DNA from 4 places in the Streptomyces sp. NPDC047081 genome. Region 1 is predicted to be linked to each of the others. Evidence: riboswitches for the same ligand, from Rfam matches in the RefSeq annotation. Region 1 holds a riboswitch; each other region holds the start of a gene.

The links. Region 1 has a riboswitch for cyclic di-AMP ahead of ABZ848_RS12920 (NlpC/P60 family protein). Riboswitches for the same ligand answer to the same signal wherever they lie in the genome.
Positions count from the first base shown of each region.
Region 2: linked by a shared signal. The riboswitch ahead of ABZ848_RS24665 (M23 family metallopeptidase) and the one ahead of ABZ848_RS12920 (NlpC/P60 family protein) in region 1 are both predicted to bind cyclic di-AMP.
Region 3: linked by a shared signal. The riboswitch ahead of ABZ848_RS14160 (transglycosylase SLT domain-containing protein) and the one ahead of ABZ848_RS12920 (NlpC/P60 family protein) in region 1 are both predicted to bind cyclic di-AMP.
Region 4: linked by a shared signal. The riboswitch ahead of ABZ848_RS30325 (M23 family metallopeptidase) and the one ahead of ABZ848_RS12920 (NlpC/P60 family protein) in region 1 are both predicted to bind cyclic di-AMP.

Region 1 covers NZ_JBEYUY010000006.1:4,540-12,139, forward strand. Annotated here, with positions in the region: gene ABZ848_RS12910 (M23 family metallopeptidase) at 1-476, shown strand, start outside; gene pcrA (DNA helicase PcrA) at 547-3,033, opposite strand; cyclic di-AMP (ydaO/yuaA leader) riboswitch at 3,276-3,446, shown strand; gene ABZ848_RS12920 (NlpC/P60 family protein) at 3,454-4,605, shown strand; gene ABZ848_RS12925 (tellurite resistance/C4-dicarboxylate transporter family protein) at 4,805-5,794, shown strand; gene ABZ848_RS12930 (hypothetical protein) at 5,772-6,125, opposite strand; gene ABZ848_RS12935 (NlpC/P60 family protein) at 6,556-7,600, shown strand, end outside.
Region 2 covers NZ_JBEYUY010000012.1:266,562-274,161, reverse strand. Annotated here, with positions in the region: gene ABZ848_RS24675 (PrsW family intramembrane metalloprotease) at 1-414, shown strand, start outside; gene ABZ848_RS24670 (aldo/keto reductase) at 530-1,489, opposite strand; gene ABZ848_RS24665 (M23 family metallopeptidase) at 1,565-2,590, opposite strand; cyclic di-AMP (ydaO/yuaA leader) riboswitch at 2,602-2,759, opposite strand; gene ABZ848_RS24660 (PP2C family protein-serine/threonine phosphatase) at 2,963-4,069, opposite strand; tRNA gene ABZ848_RS24655 (tRNA-Met) at 4,201-4,274, shown strand; gene ABZ848_RS24650 (alginate lyase family protein) at 4,352-5,473, opposite strand; gene ABZ848_RS24645 (dihydrofolate reductase family protein) at 5,814-6,944, opposite strand; gene ABZ848_RS24640 (MarR family transcriptional regulator) at 7,009-7,539, shown strand.
Region 3 covers NZ_JBEYUY010000006.1:256,228-263,827, reverse strand. Annotated here, with positions in the region: gene ABZ848_RS14175 (ATP-grasp domain-containing protein) at 1-579, shown strand, start outside; gene ABZ848_RS14170 (FAD-dependent oxidoreductase) at 644-1,846, shown strand; gene ABZ848_RS14165 (HAD family hydrolase) at 1,978-2,793, shown strand; gene ABZ848_RS14160 (transglycosylase SLT domain-containing protein) at 2,816-3,298, opposite strand; cyclic di-AMP (ydaO/yuaA leader) riboswitch at 3,303-3,495, opposite strand; gene ABZ848_RS14155 (CocE/NonD family hydrolase) at 3,752-5,749, opposite strand; gene ABZ848_RS14150 (peptide MFS transporter) at 5,769-7,271, opposite strand; gene ABZ848_RS14145 (polyprenyl synthetase family protein) at 7,501-7,600, shown strand, end outside.
Region 4 covers NZ_JBEYUY010000018.1:63,206-70,805, reverse strand. Annotated here, with positions in the region: gene ABZ848_RS30335 (pitrilysin family protein) at 1-1,155, shown strand, start outside; gene ABZ848_RS30330 (pitrilysin family protein) at 1,152-2,540, shown strand; cyclic di-AMP (ydaO/yuaA leader) riboswitch at 2,733-2,894, shown strand; gene ABZ848_RS30325 (M23 family metallopeptidase) at 2,908-3,684, shown strand; gene ABZ848_RS30320 (GntR family transcriptional regulator) at 3,872-4,558, shown strand; gene ABZ848_RS30315 (HPr family phosphocarrier protein) at 4,697-4,978, opposite strand; gene ABZ848_RS30310 (GNAT family N-acetyltransferase) at 5,178-7,600, shown strand, end outside.

The DNA.
Region 1 (7,600 bases):
GCATCGACCTCAAGGCCCAGCAGGAGGCCGAGAAGAAGAAGGCGGCGGCGGAGGCGGCCCGCAAGGAGCGGCTGCGCCCCAAGTACGCCCTCCCGGTCACCCAGAAGGGGCTCAGCGCCTACTTCGGCCAGGCCGGCATCAACTGGATGTCCGTGCACACCGGCATCGACTTCCCGGTCTCGTACGGCACCACGGTGATGGCCGCGACCGACGGCACCGTCCGCACCGAGTGGAACAGCGCGTACGGCAACATGATGATAGTGACCGCGAAGGACGGCACGGAGACGTGGTACTGCCACCTCTCCAGCTACCGCGTGGCCTCCGGTACGACGGTCAAGGCCGGCGATCCGATCGCGTACTCCGGCAATTCCGGCAACTCGACCGGCCCGCACCTGCACTTCGAGGTGCACCCGGCGGGCGGTTCGGCCATAGACCCGCTGCCGTGGCTGCGCAGCCACGGGCTCAACCCGACGTAGAACCCGCCGACTTCCTTGTGAGCCCCCGCTGTTGCAGCGGGGGCTCAGCGCATTACGGCTTCTCCATCGGTCACAGCTTCTCTACGGGCGCGTACCGCAGCAGCAGCCGCTTCGGCTTGGCGTCGCCGAAGTCGATCGTCGCCTCCGCGTTCCCGCCCGTGCCCTTCACCGCCACGACCGTGCCGAGGCCGAACTGGTCGTGCGTGACCCGGTCGCCGACCGCCAGCGCGACCACCGGCTTGTCGGAGGCGCGACTCGTCGCGAAGCCGGACGCGCCCGAGGCCGAGGAGCGGGAGCGCGAGGAGGACAGCGAGGACGCCACACTCGACGCCGGGCCGGAGGAGACCGGCGCCGTGGCACCCGTGCGCTTCCAGTCGACGTGGTGGGCCGGGATCTCCTCCAGGAAGCGGGAGGGCGGGTTGTACGACGGCTGCCCCCAGGCGCTCCGGAGCGCGGACCGGGTCAGATACAGGCGTTCACGCGCGCGCGTGATGCCGACGTACGCGAGCCGACGCTCCTCCTCCAGCTCCTTGGTCTGGCCGAGGGCGCGCATGTGCGGGAAGACTCCGTCCTCCATGCCGGTCAGGAAGACGACCGGGAACTCGAGGCCCTTGGCGGTGTGCAGGGTCATCAGGGTGATGACTCCGGAGCCGTCCTCGTCCTCGTCGGGGATCTGGTCGGAGTCGGCGACCAGCGCGACCCGCTCCAGGAAGTCGGCGAGCGAGCCGGACTCCTCGCCGTCGCCGGACTCCTGCTCGAACTCCAGGGCCACGGCGGCGAGTTCCTGGAGGTTCTCGATGCGGGTCTCGTCCTGCGGGTCGGTGGAGGCCTGCAACTCGGCCAGATAACCGGTCCGTTCGAGGATCGCCTCCAGGACGGTCGCCGGGCCGGCGCCCGACTCGACGATCGTACGGAGGTCCTCCATCAGCGTGTTGAACCGCTTCACGGCGTTCGTCGACCGCGCGGCCATGCCGTACGCCTCGTCGACGCGGCGCAGCGCCTGCGGGAAGCTGATCTTCTCGCGCTGGGAGAGGGCGTCGATCATCGCCTCCGCGCGGTCGCCGATGCCGCGCTTGGGGACGTTCAGGATCCGGCGCAGCGGCACCGAGTCCTCGGGGTTGGCGAGCACGCGCAGGTAGGCCAGGACGTCCCGGACCTCCTTGCGCTCGTAGAAGCGGACGCCGCCGACGACCTTGTAGGGCAGGCCGACGCGGATGAAGACCTCTTCGAAGACACGGGACTGGGCGTTCGTACGGTAGAAGACGGCGACGTCGCCGGCCTTCGCGTCCCCCGAGTCCGTGAGGCGGTCTATCTCCTCGGCGACGAACTGGGCCTCGTCGTGCTCGGTGTCGGCGACATAGCCGGTGATGCGCGCGCCCGCGCCCGCGTTGGTCCACAGGTTCTTGGGGCGGCGGGACTCGTTGCGCTCGATGACCGCGTTGGCGGCGGAGAGGATCGTCTGCGTGGAGCGGTAGTTCTGCTCCAGGAGGATCGTCGTCGCGTTCGGGTAGTCCTCCTCGAACTGGAGGATGTTGCGGATCGTCGCGCCGCGGAAGGCGTAGATCGACTGGTCGGCGTCACCCACGACACACAGCTCGGCGGGCGGGAGGTCGTACTCGTTCGGCGGGACGTCGACGGGGTGCTCGCTGGTCCCCACCAGCTCGCGCACGAGCGCGTACTGGGCGTGGTTGGTGTCCTGGTACTCGTCGACCATGACGTGGCGGAAGCGGCGGCGGTAGTGCTCGGCGACGTCCGGGAAGGCGCGCAGGAGGTTGACCGTCGTCATGATCAGGTCGTCGAAGTCGAGGGCGTTCGCCTCGCGCAGCCGCGACTGGTACATCGCGTAAGCCTGGGCGAGGGTCTTCTCGAAGCCGTCGGCGGCCTGGGCGGCGAAGTCCTCCTCGTCGATCAGCTCGTTCTTCAGGTTGCTGATCTTGGCGCTGAAGGACTTGGGCGGATACCGCTTGGGGTCGAGGTCCAGGTCGCGGCAGACCAGGGCCATCAGCCGCTTGCTGTCGGCGGCGTCGTAGATCGAGAAGGAGGACGTGAAGCCGAGCTTCTTGCTCTCCCTGCGCAGGATCCGCACGCACGCGCTGTGGAAGGTCATCACCCACATCGCGTTGGCGCGCGGGCCGACGAGCTGCTCGACGCGCTCCTTCATCTCGCCGGCGGCCTTGTTGGTGAAGGTGATCGCGAGGATCTGGCCCGGGTGCACGTTCCGCTCGGCGAGGAGGTGCGCGATGCGGTGCGTGAGCACACGGGTCTTGCCGGAGCCGGCGCCGGCCACGATGAGCAGGGGCGTGCCCGCGTGCACGACGGCGGCGCGCTGGTTCTCGTTCAGCCCGTCCAGCAGCGCGGCGGGGTCGATCACCGGCCGCGGGGCGCCGTCACGGTAGTAAGTGTCCCGGTCCGGCGGCACGTCGAACTTCCCGCCGAACAGATCGTCCGGAACCGGTTCCGGACCGTGATCGTCCTCGGGTGGCGGTGGGGGTTCCTCCTCGTGGCCACGGGGTGCCTTGAGGTCCGCCAGGAAGCTGTCGTCAAAGAGGCTGCTCATCGCTCTCCGAGTCTAGGGCGCCCCACTGACAACCCGCTGCCGCCCCGAGAACATCGCGGGATCCGACGAAGCCGACACGCTCCCGGACCACGCCGTCACAGTACGTGAGCACCCTCGCCCTGCTGACCAAAGGTCACGAAAATGTATCGGGCATATCGAACATCAACCTTCACACGGGCCACACGAGTTGGCTACCGTTCCGAGCAGGCCGAACGACCCCCACCGGCGAACCTCGCCGGGCCGTGCGGCCTCCGCCGAGTCCGGGGCGCCGCCGCGCAGCCGGAGCCGGGGACCCACCGACCTTGGGGTGAATCGGTCCAACTCCCATGGGGGACAAGGACCGTAGGGCAACCCTTCCGAACCACCCGCCCGAACCCGACAGCTAACTCGGTAGGCGGATTATGGAAGGAGTCGCCTCCCTTGGCGTCGCACCGCAAGTCGCGCCCCGCGGGTACGCGCGTAGCCGGCATACGCACCCCCGCTCTCGCCACGGCCGCCCTCACCTCCGTGGCCCTGCTCTCCCAGACGGCCAACGCCGCCCCGTCCGCCGACGGGAACCCCTCCCTCGAAGAGGTCGAGAAGAAGGTCGACGACCTGTACCGCCAGGCCGAGTCGGCGACCGAGAAGTACAACGCGGCGAAGGAGAAGACCTCCAAGCAGCGCAAGCGCGTGGACGGCCTCCTCGACGACGTCGCCAAGCGCGCCCAGAAGCTCAACGAACAGCGGGAGCGGCTCGGTTCCTTCGCCGCCGCCGAGTACCGCACGGGCGCCGCCGCGCCGGACACGGCGACCTTCCTGCTCGCCGACTCCCCGCAGGACTACTTCGACCAGACACAGCTGATGAGCCGGCTGACCTCCCGCCAGAAGAGCGAGGTCGACGACTACTTCAGCGAGCAGTCCGCGACGATGAAGAAGCGCCAGGAGGCCTCCGAGAACCTCCAGTCGCTCACCGAGTCGCAGAACGACCTGCAGACCGCCAAGTCCACCGTCCAGAAGAAGCTCTCCGACGCGCGTGAGCTGCTGTCGAAGCTGACCGCGCAGGAGAAGGCGCGGCTCGCGGAGATCGAGAAGAAGAAGCAGGAGGAGGCCGCCCGCAAGGCCGCGGAGCTGGCGCAGCAGCAGGCGGCCGAGCAGAAGGCCGAGGAGCAGGCGGCCCAGCAGAGCGGTTCGTCCACGTCCGGGAGCGGAAGCACGTCCACGGACTCCTCGTACGCCACCAAGGCCGCGAAGGCCCTCGCCTTCGCCCGCTCGCAGATCGGCAAGCCGTACGTCTGGGGCGCGACCGGCCCCGACTCCTACGACTGCTCAGGCCTCACCCAGGCCGCGTGGAAGGCCGCCGGCGTCTCCCTCCCCCGCACCACCTACGACCAGGTGAACGCCGGCACCACGGTCTCCCTCGCCGACGCCCAGCCCGGCGACCTGATCTTCTTCTACGACGACATCAGCCACGTCGGCATCTACATAGGCAACGGCATGATGATCCACGCCCCCAAGCCCGGCGCGTACGTCCGCGAGGAGTCGATCTACTACGGCGGCGAGTCGATCATCCACAGCGTGGTGCGGCCGGCGTGAGACAGGGGCGCGCCCGACTGGCGTGAGGCTGGGCAGGGGGCGCGCGCCAATGAATGAGCGCGGGCGCGCGAATCAACCTTGCGCGCCCCGCTTCATCACTGCGCGCCCCGCCTCATCACTGCGCGCCCCGCGCCAATTTCCTCGCGCACGCGCGCGTGCCCCGGCCGCAACCCCTGGTGTGCTCCTTAGCATCGGCTGCATGGCTGCCCACTCCGCCGATACGTCCGTTTCGTTCCGTGCCTGGTGGGCGCGGCGTGCGCCGGCGGCCGGGGGTGCTGTGATGGCGACCGGGATCGTGTCGGTCGGGCTACAGCTGACGGGGGACGAGGTGGTGTCGCGGGTCGCGCTGGTGATCGCCTGCGTGGCCTGGCTCGGCCTGGCGGCGGACTTCGTGGCGCGGCTGGCGTGGGATCGCGAGCGGTGGCGGGCCGAGGCCGGGTCGCCCGCCGCGCTCACGGCCGTCGCGGCGACCACCGTCCTCGGGACGCGGTTCTCCGCGCTCGGGTGGCAGACCCTCGCCGAGGCCCTGCTGGCGCTGGCAGTCGTGCTGTGGCCCGTGCTGCTCGTGGACGTCGTACGCCACTGGGGTCGGCGCATGCCGGGCGCGGTGTTCCTGTGTTGCGTGGCCACACAGGGCCTCGCCGTGCTCGCGGCCGCGCTGGCCGGGGCGGAGGCGGTGGCGTGGCTGGCGCACGCCGCGCTCGTACTGTCCGGGCTCGGTCTCGTCCTCTACGGCTTCGCCCTCGCCCGCTTCGACCTGCGGCAGGTCCTCGAAGGCGCCGGCGACCACTGGGTCGCGGGCGGCGCGCTCGCCATCTCGGCGCTGGCCGGGTCCAAGCTGATCGCCGCCGACAGCGCGCGCCTGTATCTGTGGAACGACGACGACCGCGGCGTCCTGCGCGCCGTCACCCTCGCGCTGCTCGTGCTCGACGTCGCCTGGTACGCCGTACTGCTGGTCGCGGAGGCCGCACGGCCCCGGCTGCGTTACGACGTGCGGCGCTGGTCCACCGTCTTCCCGATGGGGATGACCGCGGCGGCGACCCTGTCCATCGCCGCCGTCCTCGACGTCTCCTGGCTCGAAGGCCCGGGTCGGGCGCTGCTGTGGATCGCGGTGGCGGCGTGGCTCGCCGTCGCCGCGGGGGCCGTCGTCGCGGCCCGCGCCGACCTCAGGTCCACAGCACCGCGATGAAGATGTTCGCCGTGGTGAGCGCGCCGACCAGCCCGAACAGGCTCTTGTCGACCTTCTCGTCGTCCCGCTTCACATAGACCAGCCCGAGGATCACGATCAGCAGGGCCAGCTTCACGCCGATCTTGATGTTGTTGACGTGCTGGTCGTCGGCCTGGTTGAGGCCGACCAGGATCGCGCCGGTGACCAGCATCGTCAGCGCGCCGTGCAGCATCGCCGGGACGAAACGGGCCTCGCCGCGGCCCATCGCCTTCATCTGGGTGAGGAAGCCGCCGAGGAGCGAGGCGATGCCGACGATGTGCAGGCCGACGAAGAGATGGATGAGTACGTCCATGAGGCCGGAGCTTAAACAGGGGCGCACGGTGCGTCCGACACCGGCCCCGCCGCGACCCGTCCGGCAGGCGCGATTGGATCTTGCATATATGCGGCCCGTAGCAGCCCGTCACCCGTACGTGTCCCGGAACCCCGACATCGGTCAGCCCACTGCGTGAAGTCGACGGCTCCGGAACGGGATCACGGTCGTTTACAGTCACCCGCCGATCGACCGGCGGCACTTCCGCACATTGCGTTACCAAGCCGACACAGCCGGGTTTAGCGTCCTCCACCAGGTGACCGGCTCCCCACCGCCGCCCGGGCCAGGGGCGGCAGTCGATCACCACCGCCGAGAAGGTCCGGCGGCGGCCCGCTCCCCCTGTGCGGGCCGCCGCCGGACGCGTAAGTCGCCCCGTCCCCCCGGGGGTCGTACGAAAGGACGTGCAGTCCACGTGGCAGCGCATCGCAGGCCCGGTCGGCGTTCGATCGGTGGTCATACGGCCCGTACCGCCTTCACGATCGCGCTGGCGGGCGCGGCGACCGCGACGGCCTTCGACGGGACCGGCGACGCCGCACCCCAGCTGACGCCGGCGCAGGTCAAGGCGAAGGTGGACAAGCTGTACCAGGAGGCGGAGGCCGCCACCGAGAAGTACAACGGCGCGAAGGAGAAGGCGGACGCGGCCGAACGGCGGCTGTCCGGCCTGCGCGACGAGGCCGCGCGCAGGACGGACGGGCTCAACTCGGCGCGGGACGCGCTGGGTTCGATCGCTGCGGCGCAGTACCGCGACGGAGGCATCGACCCGGCGCTCCAACTCGCCCTCTCCGACGACCCCGACCACTACCTCGCCGGCGCCGAGTTCGTCGACCGGGCGAGCACCCGGCAGGCCGCGGCCGTCGCGAGCGTCCGCAAGCAGCTGCGGGAGATCGAGCGGCTGCGCGGCGCCGCGCGCGTGGAGCTGACCTCGCTGAAGTCCCGGCAGGCGGAGCTGAAGCGCGAGAAGAAGACGATCACCGGGAAACTGGACGCGGCCCGCCGGCTGCTCTCCCAGCTGTCGGCCGAGGAGCGCGCCCGCCTGGGCGAGGGCGCGGGCGGGACGGGCCGCGCGTCACGCTCGTCCGCCTCCGGCGCCCGCGTCGGCTTGGAGGCCCCTTCCGGTACGGCGGCCAAGGCGCCCAACTCCCGTGCCGCGGCCGCTGTTTCCTACGCCTACTCCAAGCTCGGCAGCCCCTACGTCTGGGGCGCCACCGGCCCCGACGCCTTCGACTGCTCGGGCCTCGTCCTGGCCGCCTACCGCTCCGCCGGCATCTCCCTCCCCCGCACGACCTACGCCCAGATCGACGCCGGCCACCGCGTCTCCCGCTCCGAACTCCTCCCCGGCGACCTGGTGTTCTTCTACTCCGGCATCAGCCACGTCGGCATCTACATCGGCAACGGCAAGATGATCCACGCCCCGAACCCCTCGGCCCCGGTCCGCATCGCCCCTATCGACGAGATGC
Region 2 (7,600 bases), on a different contig from region 1:
CTGCCCGCGTATGCCGTGGCCGGGTGGCTGGCGCCGACGGAGCCGTTCGCGCTGGGGTCGATGCGGGCGCGGCGGCTGGCCCGGGACTATGCCGTGCACCACTTCGGGAAGCCGGCGGGGCGGGCGGTGACGGAGTACGAGGCGTACGCGACGTCGCTGGCGTTTCTGCGGCATCGGGGGCGGCGGGGGCGGGGCGGGGCGGATTTCGCCCTGCGGGAGCGGGAGTTGCTGAACGAGCTGTGGCTGCGGCGGGAGGTGGCTCGGCCGGCGCTGGACTATGCGGCGCGGGTGACTGCGCCGCCTGTGCCGGTGGCTGCGCCGCCTTGGCCGGTGTACGGGGCGTACGGGTACGGCTACGGGTATCCGACGGGGCCGGCGGGGCCGTATCCCTCGTACAACCCGTATCGGTCGTAGGGGTTGCGGAGGGGTCGGCACCGCCGGGGAACGCCGGCGTGGCTGGACGCCGTTGCGGCGGAAAGAAGAAGCCGACGGAGGATCAGGACCGGCAGAAAAAGAGTCCGGTCGATCGTCAGGCCGACGCCTGCGTCAGTCGTGTGAGTTCCGCAGTCGTCAGGGTCAGGTCCGCCACCCCCAGTAGTGCCGGGAGTTGCTCCAGCGTGCGGGCCGATGCGATCGGGGACGCTACTGTCGGCTGGGCTGCCAGCCACGACAGGGCCACCGTCGGGATCGGGACCCCGCGGGTTTCCGCGATTTCGTCCAGGGCCGTCAGGACGCGCTGCCCCCGTTCCGAGTCCGCGTGCTTCGACGCGCCCGCCGCCCTCACGCTGTCCACCTTCGTACCGGGGCGGTACTTGCCCGTCAGGAAGCCCGCCGCCAGCGCGTAGTACGGGACCGCCGCGAGGCCGTACTGCGCGGCGAGGTCCTGGAGGTCGCCCTCGTACGTGTCGCGGGAGACCAGGTTGTAGTGCGGCTGGAGAGCCACGTACTTGGCCAGGCCCTCGCGGTCGGAGAACTCCAGCGACGCCCGCAGCCGCTCCGCCGAGATGTTGGACGCGGCGATGTTGCGCACCTTGCCCGCCCGCACCAGCTCGTCCAGCGCGCCGATGATCTCCTCGACCGGCACCTCGGGCTTGTCGAAGTGGGTGTAGTAGAGGTCGATGTAGTCGGTGCCGAGGCGGCGCAGGGACGCGTCGGCGGCGGCCTTGATGTTGGCCGCGGACAGGCCCTGGTACTCCGGGTGCTGGCTCACCTTGGTCGCGATGACGACGTCGGACCGGTTGCCGCGGGCCTTGACCCACTTGCCGATGATCGTCTCGGACTCGCCGCCCTTGTTGCCGGGCACCCAGGCCGAGTAGCCGTCGGCGGTGTCCACGAAGTTGCCGCCCGCGGCCGCGTACGCGTCCAGGACGGCGAAGGACGTCGCCTCGTCGGCGGTCCAGCCGAAGACGTTGCCGCCGAGGCAGAGCGGGAAGACCTCCAGGTCGGAGGAGCCGAGCTTGCGCAGGGAAGGAGAAGGAGTGGCAGTCATGTTCAGCGTCAACGCCCGCCCTGGAGCCCGGCCTTCCGGGTCACCCGCAAACATCGTGTAAACAACACCGGAGCGTTACGGGTTCAGGCCCTTGCTGCGCAGCCACGTCATCGGGTCGATGCCGTCGGACTGGCCGTTCGGGTGGACCTCCAGGTGCAGGTGCGGCCCGGTCACGTTGCCCGTCGCGCCCACGCGGCCGATGACGTCACCCGTGGCGACCTTCTGCCCGACGCTCACGCTGATCGACGACTGGTGGCAGAACCACAGCTCCGTACCGTCGTCGAGCGTGATGATCGTGCGGTAGCCGTACGACCCCGCCCAGCCGGCCTCCGTGACGGTGCCGGAGTGGATCGCCTTGATGAGCGTGCCCGTCGGGGCGGCGAAGTCGAGGCCCGTGTGGTAGCCGGAGGACCACATGGAGCCGGCCTGTCCGAAGGTGCCGGTGATCGTGTAGGACACGACCGGCAGCTTGTACTGCTTGGCCAGCTCGGCGAGCTTCGCGGCCTCGGCCGCCTTCTCGGCCGCCGCCTCCGCCTTCGCCTTGGCGGCCTTGGCCTTGGCCGCCGCGTCCTGCTCGGCCTTGGCGGCCGCGTCGTCGATCTGCCTGGCGAGCGCCGCCTCGGTGGCGGACTGGGCCTTGCTGTCGACCTGGACCTGCTGCGACTCGGCCTGCGCCATGATCCGGTCGCGCAGCGCCTCGCCCGCGTCCCGGGCGCCCTGCGTGGTGTCCTCGGTGGTCACGCCGACGGAGCTGAGCGCGGTCGCGGAGCCCTTGGGTGCCTCGGAGGAGCCGCCGAACACGGCGCCGACGGAGGGCAGATCGGGCATGGAGATGGAGACCGGCGGCTTCCCGGTGTTGGCGCTGGCCATGCCGCCCGCGCCGACGGCGGCTATGACGCCGACGCCGAGAACCGTGGAGCTGCGGGCGAGTCCCCCGCCGCGCTGCTTGGCGACACGGTGCCGGCCGCGTACCGGAGCGATGGAGTCCGCGGTGGGGTTCCACTCCTCCCACTGGCCCTCTTCGGTGCGGGGGCCGGCGAAGCCGAAAGGCTCGGTGCTCGGCACGAACGGGGCTGCCGGGGCAGGCGGGTTGGACGCCACGTGGGCGTGCTCCTTTCCTTCCTTCTCGCCTACCGGGTTAGCTGACGGGTTCGGAGCAGGAAGGTCTCCTACGCGCGTAAACCTGCCGTGGGTCCACGGCGGTCTCCGCGCGATTCACCCCAGGGTGGTGGTTCCCCGGTTCCCTTGCGGGATTCGGCGCGTGCGCACGGAGCCGCCTCTTGTGACGGCTGGGACGACCGCGCTGCGTTATCGAACGTTAATAGACCCGGGGGGTCGTTTCCAAGCTGTTCGGCTTGATCATTAACGAATCCTGGCTGGACGTAGGGCCCATGGACGGCGAAAAACGGGCGAGTTGACCCGCCCTCAGGATCTTCACAGGCATTGACGGTATGTCAGTTGTTATGCAGAGAGTCACGGCCTGCGTACGGCGAGCAGCGCCATGTCGTCCGTGGTGCCGTCCCCGGTGTGCCGGCGCACCCCGCGCGCGAGGGTGTCGAGCAGTACGCCGGGTTCGCGGAAGACCCGGCCGGCGAGCCGGGCCGCGGGGTCGTAGAACTCGCCCTGTCCGTCGCGCGCCTCGGACAGCCCGTCCGTGTAAAGCAGCAGGGTGGCTCCGCCGGGGAACTTCGTCTCCTCGGCGCGGTCGGGCCAGGCGCCCAGCTCGCCCATGCCGAGCGGCAGCGCGGGCTCGCTCGGGTGCAGGGTGCGTACGGTGCCGTCGGGGCACAGGAGCAGCGGGGGCGGGTGGCCACGGTTGACGATCCGCAACACCCCGTCGTCGTGCGGGAGTTCGGCGAGTACGGCGGTGGTGAACCCCTCGAAGGCGTCGAGCCCGGCGCGCCGGGTGCCCTCGCGGGCCAGCGCCCGCTCCAGCCGCCCCGCGACCGCCTCCAGGGTCGCCTCCTGCTCGGCCGCCTCCCGGAAGGCCCCGATGACGACGGCGACGGCGGCCACCGCGCCCATCCCCTTGCCCCGCACATCGCCGACGACGAGCCGGACGCCGTACGGGGTGTCCTGCACCGCGTACAGATCGCCGCCGATGAACGCGTCGGCCTGCGCCGCCTCGTAGCGTGCCGCGATGTCGAACCCGGCGATGCGCTCGGCGGGTTCGGGCAGTACGGCGCGCTGGGCGGCCTCGGCGATCTCGCGGGTGGAGGCGAGCCGCGCGTCGCCGCGGGCCACGACCCGGTTGATGCCGGCCGCGAGCAGGGCGACCGTGGCCACGGTGACGGCCTCGGTGAGCGTGTCGGCGTCGGGCCCCCAGCCGAAGCGGACGTGGACCCCGTAGGTGGCGAGGGTGGCGATGGCACCGGTGACCGCGGTGGCGGCGAGTGAGAGGACGGGCGCTGCGACGAGCGGGGCGGCCGTGAAGAAGGGGGCGGCGGTGAAGTCCTTCGGGGTGAGGCTGTCGTACAGGATCCCCCCGGCGATCAGCAGCACGGGCAGCACACGCAGGAAGGCGACGGCGTCCCGGGACAGCCGTCCGCCGGCGCTCGCGTACGGCCGCTCATGATCCACAAGTCCAGGCTTCCTGGAGCGGGGCCGGGCGGCGAGTGGTGTGGGCCGACCGAATGACGCAGGTGAGGAGGGGCGGAAGTAAACCGTGGTGCTGAGCGTCCCGCGGATGGCGTATGCTGGTGACACACCGACGCGGGGTGGAGCAGCTCGGTAGCTCGCTGGGCTCATAACCCAGAGGTCGCAGGTTCAAATCCTGTCCCCGCTACTCAAGGCTCAGGGCCGGAATCCAGTCACTGGATTCCGGCCCTGAGTGTTTTCCCCAAGTGGCTTCCCTGAGTGTCTTCACGCTCCGGGGTTGTTCGCGTGGGTCAGGGTCTCCCAGGAGACGAAGAGGTCGTCGGTGCCGGCCGGGCGGGTCTCCTCGGCGAGCTTGTGGGCGTAGGGGACCTTCATGTCGAGACGGTTCTCCAGGTGGTTGAGGGCCACCTCCAGGTCGGGGCCCATGTTCCGGTCGACCTTGCCGCCGCACAGCCAGGCCGGCGGGTTCTCCCCCATCTGGTAGCGGGCGTGGAAGTCGAGCGCGGCCTTCAGCCGGTCCTTGACCTCGCCGTACAGGTCGACGCCCTGGTGCCAGGCGGTCTCGGCGATGTGGGCGGTGGCGGCGAGGGAGTAGCCGACGTGCTTGAAGTTGCGGCAGGTCTCCTGGGCGAGGCCGTCCTTGAAGCGGGTCTGCTTGAACCAGTACGTCGTCAGCTTCTGCGGGGTGTTCACCGTGGAGCCGGCCGGGGTGAGCGGCACCTGGCCGTCCTTCTCCAGGTAGAAGTAGGCGGGCACGCGGTTGCGGAACCGCTTGAGGGCCGCGTCGAAGGCCTTGTGGTCGTTGTTGAAGACCGCGATGCCGATCGCCGCGTCGGTCATCGCGAGGTCCCAGTTGCCGTTGTAGTCGGGGAGGTTCTGGGTGACCTGGGGCTGGTAGGCGGTGCGCAGCATGCGCTCGAACCGCGCGACCCGGTCCGCCGGCCACCCGGCCCCCGGCGCGTACCGCACGATCTCCGCGGCCCGCGCCCAGGTGGACCCGGCCCACGCGGTCTGCAAGCCCGCGTCCTCCTCCGTGTGCCGCCTGATCTTCGCCGACCAGGCGTCCATGATCTCGCGGGCCTTGAGGGCGTGCTGCTGCTTGCCGGTGACGCTGTAGAGCAGGGCCTGGGTGTAGGCGGCGATGGCGTCCTGCCGCTCCTCGACACACCCGTGCGCGGGCCGGGCGCCCCAGGGGCAGTCGACGTGCTCGTACGGCTCCGGCGTGTACTTGTACGACCCGTACTTGCTGTCCCGCATGCCCAGATAGGCCTTCAGCCACGGCTGCTTCCCGGCCTTCACGTTCTTGCGTACGACGTCCAGCTGGGCCTTGTCGACGAGCACGCCGGGGTGGGTGAAGGAGGCGTCGGGGGGCAGCGCGCGGGCCATGGTGCGGGAGCCGACGTCGGTGGCGCCGCAGGATGCGACGGCCGCGGTGAGCAGGGGCACGAGCAGAAGTGCGGCCACTCGTCCGGGAAATGGCCTCATGGGTGCTGGCCTCATGGGTGTTACCTCCGCATATGTCCACGCCGGGTCACGATGAGCGTGACCCTTCCGGGGCGGGGGCGCAGGCTGGGTTGGGCCGATTGGACTGTGCGGGTGGGTGGGGGCGCGGGCGTGAGTGCTGGGGGCTGCGCCCCCAGACCCCGCTTCGGCCCTTAAGGGGCCTCGTCCTCAAACGCCGGACGGGCTGAAGGGCACGGACCCGGCGCCGAGAAGTGGGAGCCGCTCAGCCCAGCAGGTGGCGGTTCGGTGCCTTCGCGCGCTCCTCGTACTCCGGGAGTACGACCACCCCGACGCCCTCCGCCGCCAGCAGCCCGCTCCCGTCCGCCGCCGTCACGAACGTGTCCGGCTCGCGCCAGGACGTGACCACCCGGCGTACCCCCGCGTCGAGGATCAGCCGGGCGCACGGCTTGGGGCGGGAGGCTCGGTGGGCGCAGGGTTCCAGGCTGCTGTAGACCGTCGCGCCGGGCAGGCGTGGGTCGGTGGGGTCGAGCTTGGCCAGGGCCGCCTCCTCGGCGTGGACCACGGGGTCGTCGTCCTCGCGGGAGTGGCCGCGGGCCAGTTCCGTGCCGTCGGCGGCGACGATCACCGCGCCGACGCTGAAGGCGGTCCGGGAGGGCGGGCACAGGGCCGCGAGGTCGCAGGCGAGGGAGAGCCAGTGGTGGTCGGCGGCGGCGGGGAGGGCGCCCGTGCCGGGGGCCGTGGGCTCGTAGCGCATCAGGACCACGTCCTCGATCCGCCGGGTTTCGAGGAGGCGCAGGCGGCCTTCCTGGTAGCCGCCCGGGCCGAACAGGCGGGGGGCGTCCGGGTCGCCGACGAACAGCGGGGCCAGGACCAGTTGGAGTTCGTCGGCCAGGCCCTGCTGGAGGAGTTGGGTGTGGATCGTGCCGCCGCCCTCGACCATGAGGCGCCGTACTCCTCGTACCTCGTGAAGGTGCTCCAGGAGGCGGCGCCAGTCGAGGTCCGGGCCGAGGGGGACCACGTCGGCCGCCAGGCCCGCGGCACGGGACCGCTCCGCGCCCTTGTCCGTCGTATAGACGACCTTGTCGCCGCCCGTGTGCCAGAACTTCGCCGTGGGGTCGAGGTCCCCGGAGCCGCTGACCGTGACCTTGAGGGGGTACTCGGACTGTCCGGCGGCCACGCGGGCGGCGCGGCGCTCGGGTGAGTTCACCAGGAGCCGCGGGTTGTCGGCGCGGATGGTGCCGGCGCCGACGAGGATGGCGTCGACGGAGGCCCGTACCTCGTCGACGCGGTCGAAGTCGGCCGGGGACGAGAGCAGCAGGCGCTCGGGGCCGGTGTCGTCGAGGTAGCCGTCGAGGGAGACGGCGGCGGACAGCAGGACGTACGGGTACGGCATCGGACGCGCTCACATTCGGCGGGTGGGGCTTGGTTCAAGTTTGAAACAAACCTACACTGGTGGCATGACGACTCGCTGGCTCACTCCGGAGGAGCAGCGCGCCTGGCGCGCGTACATCGCCGCGGCGCACCTCCTGGAGGACGCGCTCGACCGGCAGCTCCAGCAGGACGCCGGCATGCCCCATCTGTACTACTCCATCCTGGCCAACCTCTCCGACGAGCCCGACCACCGGCTGCGGATGACCGATCTCGCCGAGCGGACGAAGATCACCCGCAGCCGGCTGACGTACGCCGTCACCCGGCTGGAGAAGGACGGGCTGATCCGGCGCGAGAACTGCAACTGGGACAAGCGCAGCAGCTTCGCCGCCCTCACCGACGAGGGGATGGCGGTGCTGGAGCGCACGGCGCCGGGGCATGTGGAGACGGTACGGGCCTTCCTCTTCGACCACCTCACCGAGGAGCAGGTCGGGCAGCTGGAGGAGATCTTCACCGAGGTCACGAAGGCGCTGGAGGCGGACGAGACCCGCCCGTCCGCGGACGAGGTGCCCTGGCGGCGGCGCTCGTCGTCACCGTGCTCGGGCACCGCGAGCGAGTGAGCTGCACCATAATCCTGTTGCTTCAAATTTAAAGCATGAGGTAGGGTCACGGATCATGGAT
Region 3 (7,600 bases), 250 kb from region 1:
GCCTACTTCGACCAGGACTCGACCCCGCTCGCGATGTTCACCGGCGTGAAGGTGCGCTCTTGGCCGCCGCACGCCGGAATGACCGCGAACGCGTACGTCGTCGACAATCCGGAACTCGCGGACCTCGCCGCGCGTTTCATCAAACAGATCGGCTTCACCGGAATCATCGACCTCGACCTGCGCTTCGACCGGCGCGACGGACAGTACAAGCTCCTCGACTTCAACCCGCGCATGGGCGCCCAGTTCCGCCTCTTCGAGAACGAGTCGGCGGTGGACGTCGTACGCGCCATGCATCTGGACCTGACCGGCCGCTCCGTCCCGGAGGGGGAACAGCGGGCCGGCCACCGGTACATCGTGGAGAACATCGACCTGCCCGCCCTGCTCGCCTACCGCCGCAGCGGCTATACGACGCCGCACGCCCCGGCGCGCGCGAGCGGGACGGAGCTGGCCTGGCTCGCGGGTGACGACCCGCTGCCGTTCCTCACGATGCTCGCGCGCTTCGTGCGACCGGGCGCGAAGCACCTGTATCAGCTGTGGCGCACCAACCGCCGCGGCAGCACCACCGGTTCGGGAGGCTGAGCCAGCACGCACAGCCGTCCGGGCCGGCACGAAGTGACGAAGTGACGTCCTGGGGAGGGACTTCGTGATCCGACCGGTTGCAGTCATCGGCGCCGGGCCCTTCGGCCTGTCGACCGCCGCCCATCTCCGAGCCCGCGGCATACCCGTCCGCGTCTTCGGCGAGCCCATGGTCAGCTGGCGCGACCACATGCCCGCCGGCATGCTCCTGAAGTCGACCCCGGCCGCCTCCAACCTGGACGCGCCGCAGCAGGGTCACAACCTCGTCGACTACTGCGACGCCGCCGGCATCAAGCGGCTGGTCACCGACGAGGACATCATCCCGGTCGAGACCTTCATCGCGTACGGCGAGTGGTTCCAGCAGAAGCTGGTGCCCGAGCTGGAGCGGGTCCGGGTGGTCTCGGTGGACCGGAACAAGGCGGGCGGCTTCGAACTGAAGCTGGACTCGGGGGAGTTGTTCACCGCCCGCGCGGTCGTCGTCGCCACCGGCCTGTCCGGCCTGGCCCATCTGCCGGCCGAACTCGCCACGGCCGCGGCGGACGGACCCACCCCCACGGGCCCGGTCTCCCACAGCTCCCAGCACCACGACCTCACGCGCTACTCCGGCAAGGACCTGATCGTGGTCGGCGCCGGCCAGTCCGCGCTGGAGACGGCGGCGCTCGCGGCGGAGGCGGGCGCCCAGGTGCGGGTGGTCTCCCGCGGCCGCGGCCGGGTCGCCTTCGGCGCACCGCCCTGGAAGCAGCCGAAGCTGCGCCCCGAGTCACCCTTCGGCCGCGCCTGGTCCCTGTGGGCCCTGAGCTACTACCCGCACCCGTACCGCTACCTGCCCGCCGAGACCCGCCACTACCTGGTCCGCCGCGTCCTCGGCCCGCTCGGCGCCTGGTGGCTGCGCGACCGTTTCGAGGGCAAGGTGCAGGTCAGCGAGGTCGAGCGGATCGTCCGCACGGACGCGGACGGCGGCAGCCCCACGCTCACGGTCCGCAGCCACGCCGGCCGCACGGAGACCCTCTCCGCGGACCACGTCATCGCCGCCACCGGCTACCGCGTCGACATAGCGGCGATGGACTTCCTCGGCCACGAGCTGCGCACCGGCCTCGCCGTGAGCCGCGGCACGCCCAAGCTCGGCGCCGGTTACGTCTCCTCGGTCCCCGGCCTGTACTTCACCGGCCTGCCGTCCGCGTCCTCGTACGGCCCGGTGATGCGGTTCGTGTGCGGCACGGAGTTCGCCTCGCCGAGGCTGGCCAAGCACCTGGTGGCCGCTCACGCCTGACGACGGCATACGCCACCGCCCGCCCCGAAGAGCAGACACAGGTACGGGAGTTGACTGAGATACGCAGGTGAACAAGGCGGTCGGCCGGTTCGCGATGAGTCCGTTGGGCGTCCTGTCCGTATTCTCTGATCATGGCCGCACCCACCGCATATGCACTCGTCGCCACCGACCTGGACGGCACGCTGCTCAGAGGCGACGACACGCTGTCCGACCGGTCCCTCGCCGCCCTCGCGCGGGTGGCGGAGGCCGGTGCCCGGCACCTCGTCGTGACGGGCCGGCCGGCCCCCAGAGTGCGGCCGCTCCTCGACGACCTCGGCAGCAGCGGGCTCGCGGTGTGCGGGCAGGGCGCGCAGGTGTACGACGCCGGCGCGGACCGTCTGCTGTGGTCGGTCACCCTGGACCGGGAGCTGGCCGAGACCGCGCTCGGCAAGATCGAGGCCGAGGTGGGCCAGGTGTACGCGGCCGTCGACCAGGACGGCGTCGACGGGCTCACGCTCATCGAGCCCGGCTATCTGATGCCGCACCCGACCCTGCCGGCGGTCCGGGTCAGCCGCCGCGACGACCTGTGGTGCGAGCCCATCAGCAAGGTGCTGCTGCGCCATCCCGACCTGTCCGACGACGAGTTGGCCTCGACCGCGCGCGCGGTGGTCGGTTCCCTCGCCACCGTCACCATGTCGGGGCCTGGGACCGTCGAACTCCAGCCATGCGGCATCACCAAGGCGACCGGCCTGGCGCTCGCCGCCGAACACCTGGGCCTGGGCCCGCACCAGACGATCGCCTTCGGGGACATGCCCAACGACATCCCGATGTTCGACTGGGCCGCGCACGGCGTCGCGATGGCCAACGCCCATCCCGAACTCAAGTCGGTGGCCGACGAGATCACCCTGTCGAACGAGGACGACGGCATCGCCGTCGTCCTCGAAAGACTGTTCCCGCAGGCCCGGTAGCGACGGGGCCCGGTGGCGCCTCCTAGTAGGCGCCCCACACGTTGTCGATGGAGCCGTACCGCTGGGCCGCGTAGTTGCAGGCGGCGGTGATGTTGGCGACCGGGTCGTACGGGTCGTACGAGGTGCCCGAGACGTGGTACGCGGCGAAGGTCGGGTCGATGACCTGGAGCAGGCCCTTCGACGGGGTGCCCGCGAGCGCGTTGGAGTCCCAGTTGTTGATGGCGTACGGGTTGCCGGAGGACTCGCGGATCACGTTGCGGTAGATGCCGTTGTACGTGCCGGGGATGCCGTGCTGCGCCATGACCTGGAGGGAGGCGCGGATCCAGCCGTCGAGGTTGTTGGCGTACCCCAGCGAGGTGGCGGTCACGGTCGTGGTGGTGGCCGCGGAGGCGCTGGTCGCGCCGATGACCGGGAGGGCGAGGACGGTGGCGCCGAGGCTCACGACGGCGAGCTTGCGGGCGAGACGGGAGCCTCTGGAGCGGCGGTGCTGAGCGGCAGCAGACATGACGGGTTCCTCTCCGTCGCCTGCGAGGTGAGCTGTCGGGTTCGGGCGGGAGATGCCCGGCCGCGCCGCCGCAAGGCGACACGACTTCACCCCAAAGCCGGTCCGGAATGTCCGAAGACGCCCCGGCCCGGCGACTTACCTGGGTCCCCCGCTCCTGCCCGTACGTTCTCGGTGGATGGCTCGGGCGGTGGCAGGATTCGGCGTCCGCCCGACAGGCCGGGAACGTATGCGAGAGCACATGTCCGGAACAAGTGCCGGATTCACAGAACACCCCTATTGACCTTGCTCTGAGTCATATGAGGCACTTGATCCTTTGCGGCTGCCAAGCCTCAACTGGCATACCGGAAAAGGCGGATCGGCCGAAATGCGGCGGAATGCGGATCATGGTCCGGCGTGAGCCAACTCACTGCAATCCACAAGAGTCGCAAATCGGGCAATGCCCTCAACTCACCGTCAACCGGCCGTCCGTGGAATCCGCTTCTCCCAGGTCCGGTGGAAGACGACCTCGCCGCCCTCCGCGCAAACAACCTCATTGGAGGTCAAAAAGGACTCCGCGTCACAGGTGATCTCGGAGCGCGTACGGATCGTCGTCTCCCAGGGCAGATCCGGGCGGTGCAGCCGGATCGACCAGTCGGAACGGGTACGGGCCGACAGCGGATCGCCCTCCTGGATCGTGTACGTCTCCAGCGCGTCCTCGGTGAACTCCAGACCGTCCGGGTACACGCGCGTGCCGCCGTACCGCGGGTCGACCTCCAGCCGCCACTCACCCCTGGCGACGTCCCGCACGACCAGCCGCTCGGGCCGCGGTTCGTCCAGCGTGACGGGGTGGTTGACGCCGAGCGGCTCGTACTGCTCCGGCTCCTCGAAGGCGATCGCCGGTTCCTCCGACGCACGCGCGCGTGCGGGCAGTTCCAGCGAGCTGCCCGCCGGGTCCAGCGTGAACCCGGCCGCCGACTCCGGCTGCGGCCAGATCCACGGCCAGTACGCGGAGGACACGGCGACACGGAGCCGGTGCCCGGGCGGGAAGGCGTGCCCGATGCCGTTCAGCTCGAACTCGACGTCCTCGGTGGCGCCGGGTGTCCAGGGGACGTCCTTTTCCCGCCCGTGCCGCGCGGAGAGGTTCAGCGCGCCGCGCGTGACGAGGGTCGAGGAGCCGTCCGGCGCGACGTCGCACAGGCGGGCGACGACCTGTCCACGTGGCGCCTGGGAGGTCAGCCGCAGCCGGACCCTGGGCCGCCCCAGCACCCAGGTCTCCTCGGCGACCTCGAAGTCGAAGCAGGCCGAGCGGGCGTCCTCGTCGCGCTGGTCGGGCGGGAGGTCGGCGTCGTTGCCGAAGGGGAAGAAGCGGCCGGCGTCGAGGCCGGTGTGCTGGGGGGAGCGGACCGGCACGGGGTCGCCCCGAAGGCCGTACGAGATCGTCGTGACGTTCGGCGAGGGCCAGGCGGGCTCGCCGACCCAGCGGCCGGGGAGGGTGTCGTAGACCGTGACCGGAGGGTGCGGGTCGCTGACGTACGCCCTCAGGAGCGGCTCGCGCATCACACCCGTGTCGGCGCCCTTGAGGTGCTGGTCCCACCACCGCAGCGTCTCCTGGAGGAACCCGATCGCGGGCCCCGGCGGCAGCCCCCGGTCCGGGTACTGGTGCGACCACGGCCCGATCAGTCCCCGTACCCGATCGGCCGGGAGGTGTTCCACCAGCCGCAGCACCGTGTCCCGGTACGGGTCGTGCCAGCCGCCCACCGCGAGGACCGCGGCCTCGATGGCGCCGTAGTCCTCGCAGACGCTGCCGTGCCGCCAGTATTCGTCCCTGGTCTGGTGTTCGAGCCAGGTGTGGATGAACGGGTCGACCGTCTCCAGGCGCTTGAGCCACATGTCCCGCCAGACCGGGCCGACGTACAGCGGGTCGGGCGGGCGGGAGACGAAGGCGAGCATGGTCGCCGCCCACGCGTGCATGTCGACGGCGAGGACGGAACCTCCCATGTAGTGCACGTCGTTGTCATAGCGATCGTCCGTGGAGCACACCGTGACGATCGCCTTGAGCGGCTCGGGCGCGAGGGCCGCGATCTGGAGGGAGTTGAAGCCGCCCCAGGAGATGCCGAACATGCCGACTTTCCCATTGCACCAGGGCTGCTCCGCAAGCCAGTTGACGACGGCGACCCCGTCGGCCAGCTCGGTCGCCGAGTACTCGTCGCCCGGCATGCCCTCGCTGTTGCCGTGCCCGCGGATGTCGACGCGGACGGAGGCGTAGCCGTGGCCGGCGTACCAGGGGTGGCGCTGGTGGTCGCGGGGCGCGGTCCAGTCGGTCAGGCGGTACGGGAGGTACTCCAGGAGCGCCGGTACGGGTTCGTCGGTCAGCGGGCGCCACACGCGCGCGTACAGCAGCGTCTGGTCCGGGAGGGGGATCCAGAGGTCCTCGTGGGTCGTGTCGTGGGGGAGGGACGTACGGATGTGCATGAGCGGGACCCCGTTGGCTTCAGTGGACCGGGTGCATCGTGCGGCGCAGCCAGGGCGCCGCGGCCATGACCGCGAGGCCCGCGGCCACCGCGATCGCGCCGTTGACGCCGAAGTAGGCGGGCTTGGAGACGTCGTCGTAGAGCTTCACGGTCTGGGCCTGGATGCCGTTGGCGAGGGCCAGGGACAGGAACCAGAGGGACATGGTCTGGCTGGAGAAGGCGGCCGGGGCGAGTTTGGTCGTGGCCGACATGCCGGAGGTCTCCAGCAGGATGTCGCCGAGGCCCAGCAGGAAGTACGAGCCCACGATCCACCAGGCCGACATCAGGTAGTCGTCGTTCGCGTGCCCCGAGGTCGGCAGCACCATCAGCAGGAAGGACAGCCCGCCGAGTACGACGCCGATCGCGATCTTGTTGGAGGCGTGCGGCTGGCGCCTGCCCATGCGCACCCACAGGGCGGCGACCACGGGCGCGAGGCCGACCTCGAAGGCGCCCAGCGCGGAGGCGTACCAGCTGGCGGGGAAGTCGAAGCCGAGGATGGTCGACTCGGCGTTCGAGGCGGCCAGCAGCATCATCGTCGAGTAGGCCTGGAAGAGGATGAAGTTGAAGACCGTGGAGGCGAGGAAGAGCACGATGTACGGCCGCAGCCGGCCGCGTTCCTCGGGGGTGACGCGGGGGCTCGCGAACATCACCGCGAAGTAGACCACCGGGGCGATCACGGAGATCAGGGTGAGCAGGTCGACGAAGCGGCCCATGGTCAGCCAGCCGGCGGCGGCCAGAAGGGCGGCGAGCACGGCCACGGCGGCCACACCGGCCACGATCAGGCGGATCGCCCGGCGCATGGCGTCCGGGGCGAGCGCGAACTCCGCGGTGTGCTTGCGCCCGGCCAGGTGACGGCGGCCCGCGACGTACTGGACCAGCCCGAACGTCATGCCGATCGCGGCCGCCGAGAATCCCCAGTGCCAGCCCTTGTGGTCGCCGAGCCAGCCGGTGATCAGCGGGCCCGCGAAGGCGCCGATGTTGATCGCCATGTAGTACAGCGCGAAGCCCGCGTCCCGGCGCTCGTCGTCGGTCCGGTACAGCTTGCCGACCATGGTGGCGACGTTGGGCTTGAGCAGCCCCGTGCCCGCGCTGATGAGCCCGAGGCCCACCCAGGTCATCGCCTGGGTCGGCACGGCCATCGCGTAGTGGCCGCAGGCGATCAGGATGCCGCCCCACAGGACCGCGCGGTACGAGCCGAGGATGCGGTCGGCGAGCCAGCCGCCGGCGACGGAGACCAGGTAGACGAGGGTGCCGTAGGCCGCGGAGACGGAGGCGGCGGTGCCGGCCGCCATGCCCATGCCGCCGTGGGCGACGGTGTCGGCAAAGTAGAGCACCAGGATGGCCTGCATGCCCAGGAACGAGAAGCGTTCCCAGACCTCCAGGCCCGAGAGGGTGAGCAGACCCCTGGGCTGGCCGAAGAAGGCGTGATCGTCCTCGGGGGGCGGCTGGTTTCCGGGCTCGACGTCGACTTCGGTTCGGGACACGGGCGGCGGCTTCCCTCCAGGTGGAGCAAGTGGACAGCTCAAGTCGATAAATATCCGTTGTTATCAGGTGATCAGAAACATACCGGGCGTGATCCGATACCGCCCGTGCTGGACGGGTGGGCGGCATCGGTGATCGAAAGGTGACCGGATACGCTGACTTGAGTGATGGCAGCGACCTATCGACAAACCGCGTAACCGCCAGTAGACACCAGCAGACAGGAGACCCCTCGTGACCGTCGTCGGGCCGTTCGGGCTGAGCGTGCGGGACCAGGCTCTGGAAGCCGATGTCCAGGCCGGATTGGCGGCCGTCGAGGAGGGACTGCTCGAAG
Region 4 (7,600 bases), on a different contig from region 1:
TTCGAGCTGGTACAGGGCGCCGGCGGCTCGCTCAACGGTACGACCAGCTTCGAGCGCACCAACTACTTCGAGACCATGCCCGCCCACCAGCTGGAGCTCGCCCTCTGGCTGGAGGCCGACCGCATGGGCTCCCTGCTGGCCGCCCTGGACGACGAGTCCATGGAGAACCAGCGGGATGTGGTGAAGAACGAACGCAGGCAGCGCTACGACAACGTCCCGTACGGCACCGCGTTCGAGAAGCTCACCGCCCTCGCCTACCCGGAGGGCCACCCCTACCACCACACCCCGATCGGCTCGATGGCCGACCTGGACGCGGCGACCCTGGAGGACGCGCGCGCGTTCTTCCGCACGTACTACGCGCCGAACAACGCCGTCCTGTCGGTGGTCGGCGACATCGACCCGGAGCAGACCCTCGCCTGGGTCGAGAAGTACTTCGGCTCCATCGCCTCGCACGACGGCAAGCCCGCGCCCCGCGACGGCTCGCTGCCCGAGGTCATCGGCGAGCAGCTGCGCGAGGTCGTCGAGGAGGAGGTCCCCGCGCGCGCGTTGATGGCCGCCTACCGGCTCCCGCACGACGGCACGCGCGCGTGCGACGCGGCCGACCTGGCGCTGACCGTCCTCGGTGGCGGCGAGTCCTCCCGCCTCTACAACCGCCTGGTGCGGCGCGACCGTACGGCCGTCGCGGCCGGCTTCGGCCTGCTGCGGCTGGCCGGAGCGCCCTCCCTGGGCTGGCTGGACGTGAAGACCTCCGGTGACGTCGAGGTGCCAGTCATCGAGGCCGCCATCGACGAGGAGCTCGCCCGGTTCGCCGAGGAGGGCCCCACGGCCGAGGAAATGGAGCGCGCCCAGGCCCAGTTGGAGCGCGAGTGGCTCGACCGGCTCGGCACGGTCGCCGGCCGCGCCGACGAACTGTGCCGGTTCGCCGTCCTGTTCGGCGACCCGCAGCTCGCCCTGACCGCGGTGCAGCGCGTCCTGGAGGTGACGCCGCAGGAGGTCCAGGAGGTCGCCAAGGCCCGCCTGCGGCCCGACAACCGCGCGGTGCTCGTCTACGAACCCGTCACCGGAGAGGTCGCCGAGGACGCGGATCCCCCCGAAGACCCCGAGGCCGAGGCCACGGTCGAAGCCGGCGACAAGAACGAGGAGGCGGCCAAGTGACCGAGCTCGCCACGATGCAGTTCCACCCGCAGCCCCAGGCGGGCGAGGCCAAGCCGTGGGCGTTCCCCGCGCCCACGCGCGGGGCGCTCGGCAACGGCCTGACCGTCCTGCGCTGCCACCGCCCCGGCCAGCAGGTCGTCGCCGTCGAGGTCCTCCTGGACGCGCCCCTGGAGGCCGAGCCGGCCGACTTCGAAGGCGTCGCCACGATCATGGCGCGCGCCTTCTCCGAGGGCACCGACAAGCACTCCGCGGAGGACTTCGCCGCCGAGCTGGAGCGCTGCGGCGCCACCCTCGACGCGCACGCCGACCACCCCGGCGTCCGCCTCAGCCTGGAGGTGCCGGCCTCCCGCCTGGCCAAGGCGCTCGGCCTGCTCGCCGACGCCCTCAGGGCGCCCGCGTTCGCCGACAGCGAGGTCGAGCGGCTGGTCCGCAACCGCCTCGACGAGATCCCGCACGAGCTGGCCAACCCCTCCCGGCGGGCCGCCAAGGAACTCTCCCGGCAGCTGTTCCCGGCGACCTCGCGCATGTCCCGCCCGCGCCAGGGCACCGAGGAGACCGTCGAGAAGATCGACGCGGCGGCCGTACGCGCCTTCTACGACCGCCATGTCCGGCCCGCCACCGCCACCGCCGTGGTCGTCGGCGACCTCACCGGCATCGACCTGGACGCACTGCTCGGCGAGACCCTGGGCACCTGGACGGGCTCCACCGCCGAGCCCCGCCCGGTGCCGCCGGTCACCGCCGACGACACCGGCCGCGTGTTCATCGTCGACCGTCCCGGCGCCGTCCAGACCCAGCTGCTCATCGGCCGCGTCGGCGCCGACCGGCACGACCGCGTGTGGCCCGCGCAGGTGCTCGGCACGTACTGCCTCGGCGGCACCCTCACCTCCCGCCTGGACCGCGTCCTGCGCGAGGAGAAGGGCTACACCTACGGTGTGCGGGCGTTCGGCCAGGTGCTGCGCTCCGCCCCGGACGGCACCGGCGCCTCGATGCTCGCCATCAGCGGCTCCGTCGACACCCCGAACACCGGCCCGGCGCTGGACGACCTCTGGAAGGTGCTGCGCACCCTCGCCGAGGGCGGCCTCACCGACGCGGAGCGGGACGTCGCCGTACAGAACCTCGTCGGAGTCGCGCCGCTCAAGTACGAGACCGCGGCGGCCGTCGCGAGCACGCTGGCCGACCAGGTAGAGCAGCACCTGCCCGACGACTACCAGGCCACGCTGTACCGGCAGCTCGCCGCGACCGGCACCGTGGAGGCCACCGCGGCGGCCGTGAGCGCGTTCCCGGTGGACCGCCTGGTGACCGTCCTCGTCGGCGACGCGGCGCAGATCAAGGCGCCCGTGGAGGCGCTCGGCATCGGCGAAGTGACCGTGGTGTCCGCCGAGTAGCGGCACGCGCGCGTGGAGGGCCCTGGTGACTGATGCGTCACCAGGGCCCTCTTATGTCCGAATTGGGGCGGAGGTTGCCTGTCTGCCCTGTGGGATGCGCTACAAACACCGTGATCCGTTTGGGGATTGAAAGTCGCCCCGCTTAGCGTCGTCCGGGCTGTCCGTCAGGCACCGCGCCGCATCCGCGGCACCGGACAGTCATCGCCGAGTCCCCGTACGGCGCGAGCCAGGGGAGCCGGGGACCCACGCAGTCCCTGGGGTGAATCGGACGCCCGCGCTCCGGCGAGGGGGCCCGTAGGAGACCTTCCTGCTCCGAACCCGTCAGCTAACCCGGTAGGCGAGAAGGAAGGAAAGGACCAGCCAGTACATGGCGTTCATGTGCGCCACCGGGAAGCACCGCCGTCCCGGCAAGCTCAAGCGCTCCACCGTCCAGGCGGCCGGCGTCGCAGCCCTCGCCACCACCGGTGTCATCGGTACCCTCGCGGCCCCCGCGCTCGCCGCCGACAACTCGGTCGAGAGCACCGTCGAGCAGACCGGTCTCAACCCCGTCATCGCCATCGGCGACTCCATAGCCGACAAGATCGACGCCCAGGCCGACGCGCAGAAGCAGGCCGCCGAGGAGGCCGCCCGCAAGAAGGCCGCCGCCGAAGCCGCGCGCAAGAAGGCCGTCGCCAAGGCCAAGGCGGAGCGCGAGGCCAAGCAGCGCGCCGCCCGCGAGGCCGAGCGCAAGCGCCTCAACACCTTCGTGGCGCCGATCGCCAACTCCTATGTCTCCACGGGCTACAAGGCCAGCAGCTCTCTGTGGTCCTCCGGCAGCCACACAGGCATCGACTTCCACGCGGCCAGTGGTACGTCCGTGCACGCGGTCGGCTCCGGCACGGTCGTCGAGGCCGGGTGGGGCGGCTCGTACGGCAACAACATCGTGATCAAGATGAGCGACGGCATGTACACCCAGTACGGCCATCTGTCGTCCATCGGTGTCTCGGTGGGCCAGAAGGTCGCCCCGGGCCAGCAGATCGGCCTCTCCGGCGCGACCGGCAACGTCACCGGACCGCACCTGCACTTCGAGGCCCGTACGACCCCCGACTACGGCTCGGACGTCGACCCCGTCGCGTACCTGCGCTCGCACGGCGTGAACGTCTGACGACGGACCGCGAGATCTTCCGGAACCCCGGCTCCACGAGCCGGGGTTTCGCCGTTTCCGTCCGGTTGCTGTCCAAAAAATATCCATGGATTCCGGCCCCCCGTCGGAAATTCCCGCCGATTGCAATAGAGTCACGGAACACACGTCAATCGGCGACGTTTCACGGGGATTAAGACGGAGGTCGGTCATGCGTATTCCGGCGCACTCGGTATGCACGGCGATCAGAGACGACATCGTCGCCGGTGTCTACGAGCGCGGGAGCCGCCTCACCGAGGAACTCCTGGCCCGCCGCTACGGCGTCTCGCGCGTCCCCGTCCGCGAGGCCCTGCGCACCCTGGAGGCCGAGGGCTTCGTGGTGACCCGCCGGCACGCGGGCGCGTGCGTGGCCGAACCGAACGAGCAGGAGGCCGCCGACCTGCTGGAGATGCGCATGCTCCTGGAGCCGCTCGGCGCCTCCCGGGCCGCCCAGCGCCGCACCGAGGCCCACCTCAAGGTCCTGCGCGGCCTGGTCAGACTGGGCCAGGAGCGGGCCAGGAGGGGCAACAGCGAGGATCTGCGCTCCCTGGGCGGCTGGTTCCACGAGACGCTCGCCCAGGCCTCCGCCAGCCCCGCCCTGACCTCGATGCTGACCCAGCTGCGCCACAAGATCGCCTGGATGTACGCCGTGGACGCGCCCGCCAACCCCGTGGAGTCCTGGGCGGAGCACGGCGCGATCGTCGACGCCGTGGCGCGCGGCGACAGCGAACGCGCGCGTGCCGTCACCACCCTCCACACCGAGCGCTCCAGCGCGGCGCACCGGCTGCGGTTCGGTACCGGCGCCGAGCGTGTGAGGAACTCGCAACATCCCGTAAACATGCCGAGCCTGCGGCATTAACACAGGCGCCGTATACAAAGAAGTGAGAATTCCCGGGGGTTTATTCATGCTGCCCCCGAGTGGAATTCCGTGGTCTCTGTGCAGGAAATGCGAAGGGCTCGCCCGGTAATTCGGACGAGCCCTTCTGTGATGCCCTGATCAGACGGTCTCGGGAAGTTCCTCGAGACCCTCGGAGACCAGCTTGGCCAGTCGGTCGAGGGCGACGTCCGCACCCTCGGCGTCGGAGGCGAGGACGATCTCCTCGCCACCCTGGGCGCCCAGGCCCAGGACGGCCAGCATGGAGGCCGCGTTGACGGGGTTGCCGTCGGCCTTGGCGATCGTCACCGGGATACCTGCGGCCGTGGCGGCCCGGACGAAGATGGAAGCGGGGCGGGCGTGGAGGCCCTCGGCCCAGCCGACGTTGACGCGGCGCTCAGCCATGTGATGCTGCCCTTCGGTGTTCAGGGTTGTCTAGACCAGTTTCCCACACATGAAGCAAGCCCGGAACGGACCTTCGCCCGTCCGGATCGGGGGCGTCGGACCGCGGCCTCGGCCCGACTTCCGTCCTGTCCCTCTTCTGCTGTCGTTCTCCACAGACTGCCTCGCGCCGTTGTCGGACGCGAGCCGTACTCTGGGGCCCATGCAGACCTCGTCGGACCGGCACGAGTACCCCGCCCACTGGGAAGCCGACGTGGTGCTGCGCGACGGCGGCACCGCACGCGTCCGCCCCATCACCGTCGATGACGCCGAGCGCCTGGTCAGCTTCTACGAGCAGGTGTCGGACGAGTCGAAGTACTACCGCTTCTTCGCGCCCTACCCGCGTCTGTCCGCAAAGGACGTCCACCGCTTCACGCACCACGACTTTGTGGACCGGGTGGGACTCGCGGCCACGGTGGGCGGCGAGTTCATCGCCACCGTACGCTATGACCGCATTGGTGCCGACGGGATGCCCGCGTCCGCACCCGCCGACGAGGCCGAGGTCGCCTTCCTCGTCCAGGACGCGCACCAGGGCCGCGGCGTCGCCTCCGCCCTCCTCGAACACATCGGCGCCGTCGCCCGCGAGCGCGGCATCCGCCGCTTCGCCGCCGAGGTACTGCCGGCCAACACCAAGATGATCAAGGTGTTCACGGACGCCGGCTACACCCAGAAGCGCAGCTTCGAGGACGGCGTCGTACGCCTGGAGTTCGACCTCGAACCCACCGACCGCTCGCTCGCCGTCCAGCGCGCGCGTGAGCAGCGCGCCGAGGCGCGGTCGGTACGACGGCTCCTCGTGCCCGGCTCGGTCGCCGTGATCGGCACCGGGCGCATGGCCGGGGGCGTGGGCCGCAGCATCCTCGACAACATCAGGGAAGCCGGGTTCACGGGAGAGCTGTACGCCGTGAACAGGGCCTTCCCCGAAGACCTCAAGGAGCTCGACGGCATCCCCGCCCACCGCTCCGTCGGGGACATCGACAGGCACGTGGACCTCGCGGTCGTCGCCGTGCCCGCCGAACACGTCCCCGAGGTCGTCACCGAGTGCGGCGAGCACGGCGTGCAGGGGCTGGTCGTCGTCTCCGCCGGGTACGCCGAGAGCGGGCCCGAGGGCCGCGAGCGCCAGCGCGAACTCGTGCGGCACGCGCGCACGTACGGCATGCGGATCATCGGGCCGAACGCCTTCGGGGTCATCAACACCTCGGCGGACGTACGGCTCAACGCCTCCCTCGCCCCCGAGATGCCGCGCCCCGGCCGCATCGGCCTGTTCGCCCAGTCCGGCGCCATCGGCATCGCCCTGCTGTCCCGGCTGCACCGGCGCGGCGGCGGCGTCACCGGGGTCACGGGTGTGTCGACCTTCGTGTCGTCCGGCAACCGCGCGGACGTGTCCGGCAACGACGTCATCCAGTACTGGTACGACGACCCCGACACCGATGTCGTACTGATGTACCTGGAGTCCATCGGCAACCCGCGCAAGTTCACCCGCCTCGCCCGGCGCACCGCGGCCGCCAAGCCCCTGGTCGTCGTCCAGGGCGCCGGCTCGGCGCCGCAGGGGCATGCCGTACGGGCCACGCGGCTGCCGCACGCCACGGTGTCCGCGCTGCTGCGGCAGGCCGGCGTCATCCGCGTGGACACCATCACCGAACTCGTCGACGCGGGCCTGCTGCTGGCCCGGCAGCCGCTGCCGGCCGGCCCGCGCGTGGCGATCCTCGGCAACTCCGAGTCGCTGGGGCTGCTGACGTACGACGCCTGCCTCTCCGAGGGGCTCAGGCCGCAGCAGCCGCTGGACCTGACCACCGGGGCCACGGCGGGCGACTTCCACGCGGCCCTGCTGCGGGTCCTCGGGGACGACTCCTGCGACGCCGTGGTCGTCACCGCGATCCCGGCGATCGGCGAGGCCTCGGTCGCGGACGCCGAGCTGGCCGAGGCGCTGCGGTCCGCCGCCGAGCAGGTCCCCGGCAAGCCCGTGCTCGTCGTCCATGTGGAGCTCGGCGGGCTCGCCGAGGCCCTCTCGGCCGCCGCCGGCACCGCCCCGCAGGTCGAGGCCAAGGCGTCCGGCGCCCGCCGGCTCCGCCCCTCGCAGCAGCTGCCCCCGCCGTCGGCCTCCCCGGCCCCGCCCCAGGCACCGCGGGTCCCCGACACCACCCCCCGCCTCATCCCCGCCTACCCCGCCGCCGAGCGCGCCGTCCGCGCCCTCGGCGAGGCCGTGAAGTACGCCCAGTGGCGGCGCGAGGCGGCCGAGCCCGGCAAGGTGCCCGAGTACGAGGACATCGACGAGAAGGGCGCCGCCGAGCAGATCGACGGCATGCTCACGCGCGGGCAGGGCCTCACCCTCGGCACCGAGGAGACCTGCGAGCTGCTCGGGCGGTACGGCATCGCCGTCCGCAGGGCCGTCCCCGCCTTCACCGCGGACGACGCCGTACGGGCCGCCGACGGACTCGGCTACCCCGTCGCCCTCAAGGCCACCGCCCCGCACCTCAGGCACCGCGCCGACCTGGGCGGCGTACGCCTGGATCTCGCGGACGAGGAGCAACTGCGGCGGGCGTACGCCGAGTTGACCGGGCTGTTCGGGAAGCCGGAGGAGCTGCGCCC